Regions from separate parts of the Halomonas sp. GD1P12 genome, predicted to be linked through region 2. Evidence: predicted binding sites of a transcription regulator. Region 2 holds the regulator's gene; the other holds the start of a gene.
What was found. The regulator FliA, encoded in region 2, starts transcription of late flagellar genes. The targets are predictions, from matches to a motif close to CTAAAGTTNNNNNNNNNNCNGCCGATA.

Region 1 (3,412 bases), 360 kb from region 2:
ATACGCTCGTTGATCTCGGTGGTGATCGCCGCGCGGTCATCGGCGGTGTTAGTGTCGTTAGCACCCTGTACCGCCAGTTCACGAATACGCTGCAGGTTGTCGTTGATCTGGTCCAGGCCGCCTTCCATGGTTTGAACGAGCGAGATACCGTCGCTGGCGTTACGGCTCGCCTGATCCATACCCTTGATCTGGGCGGTCATCTTGTTGGCGATCGCCTGACCTGCTGCGTCGTCGGAGGCGCTGTTGATACGCAGGCCGGAAGAAAGACGCTCCTGCGCCTGAGCCAGCATGCCCTGGGACTTGCTCAGGTTGTTCTGGCCGATCATGGAAGTGATGTTGGTATTGATGACGGACATGGGGTAATCCTCTGTGTTTAGTGGCCCAAGAGAGGCCTATAAATCGGCGCTTGCATCGCCGTTGTTATAATTAACGGCGAAGCGGGGCGATCCTTTAGCTCATTTACCCACTTTTTTATGAAAATTTGGCCTTGAAACTATAACGGGGCCTTACGGCCCCGCTGATAAAATAAATTGTCGTTACGAACGAGAGCGTATTAGCACCGTTTCGTTTGATAGCAAGGTTTACTACTTCTGCATATTGCTCAGCATATCGAACTGCTGGCCCAGGTAGCTGCTCATGGAGTTCATCTGCGCAATCATGCCATCGAGCTGGGCAAACTGCTTACGATAGCGCTCCACGTTGCGCTCGATGCTGGCTTCCATGCGCTCCTTGCGCTTATCGAGACTCTCGATTCGCTGTTCTGCACTGGTGACCGAGCTTTTAATGAGGCCATCTTCTGAGGTAATGGTCGTCAATGTTGTGCTGAGGCGCCCTGCAAAGCCTGCTTCCTTGCTGTCACCAGCGAAGAAGGCAGATAGGCCTTCAGGGTCGTTGGCAACAGCGGCATCGAGCTTTTCTTCGTCGACCTTCAAGCGCCCGCGCTCATCAATTGAGATTCCGATTTCAGACAGCCGCGTGATATCGCCGCCCGCCAAGCTGTCGCTCACGTCACGACTCAAGCGGTTTTCGATAGTGCGTACGGTACGGTCACCTATCAGCTCGCCCGAGATCTCGCCTTCGCCGTTGAACTTGGTCATGCGCTCTACGGTCGATTTCATTTCGTTGTAGTTACTGACGAAGTTATTGATCGCCTCTTTCAAGGAGTCGTTGTCTCGCTCGATCACCAGGGTGGCGGGGGATTCCGACACGGCGGTGAGATCGAGCGTTACCCCCTCGATCGCACCTTCGACGCGGTTGGTTTTACTGGTGATCGCGATGCCGTTGACGTTGAGTGCGGCGTCCTGGCCTAACCGCACCGTCGTGCTATCCATGGCAAGCCCATCGAGACCAGAAAACCCTGTGAGCGAGGCGTCCTTGCCGGTTTCCTTTGAGCTGAGCGCCAAACGGTATCCGGTGCCATCGTTGACAAGCGAGGCGGTAACACCCGACTCCTTATTTGCATTGATCTGATCGCGTACCTGGGCTAGCGTGCTGCCTGCCTTGATATCGACGTCAAGGCTCGTCTGCGTAGTGCCCGCGCCGAAATTGAGCTTCAATTTCGTATCAGTAGCAGTGAGCTCCTGATCCAGCGCCACACTATTGGACGCCGCGCTGCCGGCACGAGCCAGCTGAGACACGCTAATTTCAAAGCGCCCAGGGTTGGCCTTCTCACCCGCCGTGGCCAGAACGCCACTGCCGGTTACCGTGCTTTTTTGCTGTTTGAAGGTCGAGGCATCGTTTAGCGCCTTGACCGAGGTATTGACCCGGTCCATCGCCGACTCAAGACGCCCATAGGCCGAAATTTTGGTCTTTTGAGCACTTTGCTGCTGTAAAACGGGGGTAAGCTTCTGGCGCTCAGCGGCTTTGAGCTGATCCACCAGACCGTTCAAGTCCAACCCGGAACCTACACCAAGCGCGGAGATTGATGCCATGGGTTAAATCCTCGAGTAATAAGTAGCAAAGAGTATGGGTTGATTACCTTGTTTATCGGCGGGGTGATAACGAACTTTAGGTACCTTCAAAAGATACCTCTAAAAAAAGCCCAGCGTTGTAGCTGGGCATTTCCTGTCCGTGAGAGCTGGGCCTAGCTCTGGTTGGTTTGGGCCAGCATTCCCAACTGCTGTTCGAGATAGGCACCCGTCTGATTCATTTGCGCCACCATGCTATCCATTGCTTGAAACTGAACACGATAACGCTCGACGGTTTGCCCGATGCGCTCTTCGGTTCGGCTATAGCGCTCCTGTAGCGACTCGACGCGGCTTTCTGCATTTTCTTTGGCCGTATCAAGGCGGCCGCCATCGCCTACCAGGCGCTCAAGAGACGTATTGATTTGTCCGGCCATGCCGCCTCCTTCGCTGCTCCCTGCGAAAAATTGGGCCAGCCTGTCCGGCTGGGTGGCAATGACGTTATCCAGCTTTTCGTCATCGACCTTTAGCGTACCGTCGGTTTGCAATGAAATGCCGACGTCGGACAGTACGTTGAAGCCGTCACCGCCGGTCATACCGCTAATAGCCTGACGGAGCTCGCGCTCGACGGCTCGTGTGGTCGCGTCAGCGTTCAAGCCTCCCGACTGGCCCGTTTCCACATCGAAGTTGGTCAAGGTATTCAAGGTGCTCTTGAGCGTGTTGAAGCTTTCCACAAAGGTATTCACGTTCTCACGCAGTGCTTCATTATCCTGCTCGACCTTGATGGTACTCGAAGTACCAGCCTCCGTGAGCGTCAAGGTCATTCCTTGAATGGCGCCCTCGACCTGGTTGGAGGCACTGACGATATCGATACCGTTGACGTTGAATGCCGCGTTCTGTCCCTTTTGCACGACCTGAGTGTCCGAGGTGGTGACATCACCGGATAGAATGGTCGAGAAATTGGTACTTTCGATACTGGCATCAGCGCCGGTCTCGCTCGACATGACCGAGAGCCGATACCCTTGCCCGTCGTTGATGATAGAGGCAGTCACCTGACCGCCGCCTTGATCGTTGATGGCGTCTCGAATGTCTTCAAGCGAACTGCCATCGGCGATCGTGATCTCGGGCATACTGCCTTCAGTCAGTGCGAAGCTGAGCGTCTGCTCACCGCTGACAACACTTTCGTCAGCGCTATCCAAACGCTCTGTCACGAGGCTACCAGCAGTTGCCAGTTGATCGACCTCTACGTCGTACCGGCCCGCCTGTGCTTCGCTGGACGCAATGGCGATAACACCGTCGCCCTCGACATTGGTGGTGAGGCTTTCAAACGACGACGTATCGTTCAACGCCTGGGTGGCATCCTGGAACGTGGAAACCGCGCTTTTGAGCGCTCCATAGGCAGAGACGGTCGTGTTGGCAGATTGAACCTGCTCGGCAATGGGCTGCAGTTTGGCGCGCTCGGCGGTTTGAAGCTGATCCAATAGCCCGTTTAAATCGAGCCCCGAGCC
Region 2 (3,412 bases):
GTCGATGCGCAGGGTCACGCCTTCGCGCCCCTGGCTGACGCTTACGCCCTGAATATCGAGCGCGGCCATGGCCGGCGATAGGCCGCTGTCGCGCGGCAAGATTCCCGAGGAGAGCGGCTGAAGGCCCTGGCCTTCGTTTGATGCCTCGCCGCCGCTACCCGCCGGCGTCAGTGCCAGCAGCAGCACGAACAGCGTGATCAGAAGCGTCAATACGTCGAGGTAGCTGGTCAGCCACCCCTCCTCGCCTTCGCCGCCGGTAAAGGGCGATTCCAGCGCGTGGCGGGCGTCACAATTGAGCATGGCGCTAGCCTTTCGCCGCGACGCCGCTGCCCGGGCGCGGCTTCACGTGGGGATCGTTGATCTCGTCGTGGTAGTTGGCCACGAACGAGTTCAGCGTCTCTTCGATGAACGACGGCAGCCGGCGCTTGGTGATCAGCGAAATGCCTTCGAGCACCATGTTCATGGTGATCAAGCGCTCCTCGGTGCGCCGCTCGAGCTTCACCGCCACCGGCTTGAACACCAGGTTCGCCAGCAGGATGCCGTAGAAGGTGGTGAGAAGCGCCACCGCCATGCGCGGGCCGATCACCTCGAGATCCCCGGCGTCCATGACTTCGAGCATGTTGACCAGCCCCACCAGGGTACCGATCATGCCAAACGCCGGCGCGTAGGTCGCCATGGTGCGAAAGATCTGCGCCTCGGCGTGCTCGCGGGCCTTGAGCCTGGCGATACGCCAGCGCAGCATGTCAAAGATCTCGTCTTCCTTGGTGTTGGCGATGACGAGCTGGATGCCGGTGCGCAAAAACGGGTTGCGGGTGTGTTCGAGCTCGCGCTCCACTGCGCGCACGTCGCCCTTGAACCAGAGCCTGGCCATGGAGACCAGCTCGTCGATGTCGTCGCGCACATAGGTATTCTCGCGGCGAAATACCAGCCCCACCAGGCGTACCACGCGCACCACTTCCTTGAGCGGATAGCTGATGAAGGTCGCCGCCAGCGTGCCGGTGATGACGATGGCAAGCCCGGGCAGGTTGATGAAGCTTGCCGCGGACTCTGCGGTAAAGAACAGCACGCTCACTAGCAAGAGGATGCTGGCGCCTATTCCAATCAGGGTAGAGGGGTTCATCGACGGCTCCTCGCCGGTTGGGGTTGACAGTGAAAAGGTTTAGTCCGGCTCGTGCAGACGCGCCCGCAAACGGCTGATGGCCTGGCTGTGTAGCTGCGACACGCGCGACTCGGTGACGCCCAGCACCGCGCCCACCTCCTTGAGGTTGAGCTCTTCCTGGTAGTAAAGCGCCATCAACAGCTTTTCGCGCTCCGGCAGCGCCTCGATCGCGGCAATCAAGGTTTCGCGCTGCTGGCCGTCCAGTAGCTCCTCGAAAGGCGCGTTCAGCGACTCCTGAATCGGCTCGCCGCCCTCCTCCAGAAGCTCCTCAAAAGGCAGCAGATGGCCACTATTGGTGTCCGCCAGAAGCTGCTGGTACTCGTTAATTGGCATGTCCAAATCGCGGGCGATCTCGCTCTCTTCCGGGGGGCGGCCAAGGCTTTGCTCCAGCCGGCGCACGGACTCGTCCATGGCCCGGGCCGAGCGGCGTACGCTGCGCGGCAGCCAGTCCCGGGTGCGCAGCTCATCGACCATTGCGCCGCGAATTCGCTGGCTAGCAAAGGTGGCGAAGCTCGCCCCCTGGGCGGCATCAAAACGCCCCAGCGCCTCTAAAAGCCCTACCATGCCGGCCTGGATCAGATCGTCGAGCTCGATGCTGGCCGGCAAACGAACTTGCAACGCCAGCGCCTGGCGACGCACCAGCGGCATGTGCTGGTTGACCATATCGCTGTGTTGGATTCTTCCCTTTGCTGTATACATCGGCGTGCCCCTGGCTAATCGCTGGTCACTGATAGTTCACAATCACTTGAAGCCCTCTCACCCTCACCGGCGGCTGGCCACGCCCCAACGCGAAACGAAACTCGAGCGGCGCGCCGGCATTGAGCCCGGCAAGGCCGGTGGCACTGCCGCGCTGGCCGTCGAGGGCGACGCAGCGCTCCGGGTGGCAAAGCCAGGCATGGATATCGGCCCCCGGCGGCGCTTCGAAGCGCCAGTTGACGCGCTCGATGCGCCCCTGATGAATCTCGGCACTGGGCGGCGGCGCGAGCGCCTGGCTGGCACTTGCCCGGTCGCTCATCGCGACCATCAGCCCGGTCGTATCGACACTCCAGCTGCCCCCGCCCGCCAGGGCCGACAGCGAAAGCCCGCTGGCCACCACCCCACTCAGCGCTGCGAGAATGACGTTTCTCATTAGCATAACCTAACCATAGTGGCTCACTCAGTATGGCCTACCTGGCCAAAAGCAGCAGTTCGATCCCCAGGTACGCCGCCGCCGCCGCGCGCAGATTCTCGAGCAGCCCGGCGCGGGGCAGGCCCGGCTCATGCAGCGCCAACAGCCGTTTGGGCCCCTGGTGTTCGCTGACCAGGCGCAGCGTGCGGTACATGGCGGCGAACGCCTCGGCGTCGCTTCGCACCCACAGCGCCCAGCGCGAGTAGCGCGCGCAGAGCGCCTGGAGCGGCGCATCGGCGTCCACCGGCACGACCTCCCAGCTCTCTGGCGTTGCCGCCCAGCGCCGGCCAAGCCGCGACCACTCGTCGAGGCGCGCGATCACCGGCTCGCGCTGCTTCGACCCAAGCCCGACCACGGCGAGCGGTATTTTGGCGACGTGCGCGTTGGTGGCATGCGCGTCTGCGACGTGCGCGTTGGCGACATGCGCGTCCGCGACGGGCGCATCGACAGTGTGCGCGTTGGCTTCGCTCGCCTCCAACGCCTGAGCCTGCCGCACATCGTCGTCGCCTTGCGCGCCGGCCGACTGGCCGGTGCGCAGGTTCGCCCACTGGCGCAGCCCCGCGGCCTGGTCCTGGCCGCTCATGCAAAGGTCTCGCGGCTGACGCTGCCAAACTGACGGATCGCGTCGCGGGTCATTAGAAAGTGCATGATCGCGTCCGCCAGCGCGCTATCGCGGCGCTTGCGCGGGCTACCCAAAAGGCGCAGTAAATCCTGCTGCAACGCCTGGGCCTCTTCGTCCTCGGCGCTGTCCAGGTGGGTGGCCACGCACGCTACGCCGCTGGCCATCAAGAGCCGTAGCTCAGCGCTGACCTCGCCGCCGTCCGACTCCTTGAGCGCGCGCCAAACGCGTTTGGTCAGCGCTACCGTGCCTTCACTTTGCAGCTGGGTGATCAAAAGCGACAGCGCCTCGCTCCCCAGCCGCGCCGGCGTGAGCCAATAGCGCTTGGCGACCCGCCGCGATGTTTCCGGGTCGCGCAGTTCGCCGCGCCAGGCGAGCAGCCGCCGGCCCGCGACGTCGGTAACCTCGGCGTGGGCGCTGTAGAGCGAAAGCGACTGACCGCGAAAGCGCACGGGCACCTGGTGGC

Region 1: a site for FliA is predicted at 1,985-2,011, ahead of fliD (flagellar filament capping protein FliD). Genes of this name have one in related genera too.

The regions. Positions count from the first base shown of each region.
Region 1 is NZ_CP107007.1:492,995-496,406, reverse strand. It holds gene OCT39_RS02380 (flagellin) at 1-356, opposite strand, end outside; gene fliD (flagellar filament capping protein FliD) at 585-1,931, opposite strand; gene fliD (flagellar filament capping protein FliD) at 2,084-3,412, opposite strand, start outside.
Region 2 is NZ_CP107007.1:133,174-136,585, reverse strand. It holds gene OCT39_RS00630 (flagellar motor protein MotB) at 1-300, opposite strand, end outside; gene OCT39_RS00625 (motility protein A) at 305-1,120, opposite strand; gene OCT39_RS00620 (RNA polymerase sigma factor FliA) at 1,160-1,858, opposite strand; gene OCT39_RS00615 (flagellar protein FlhE) at 1,884-2,288, opposite strand; gene OCT39_RS00610 (hypothetical protein) at 2,326-2,823, opposite strand; gene flhF (flagellar biosynthesis protein FlhF) at 2,907-3,412, opposite strand, start outside.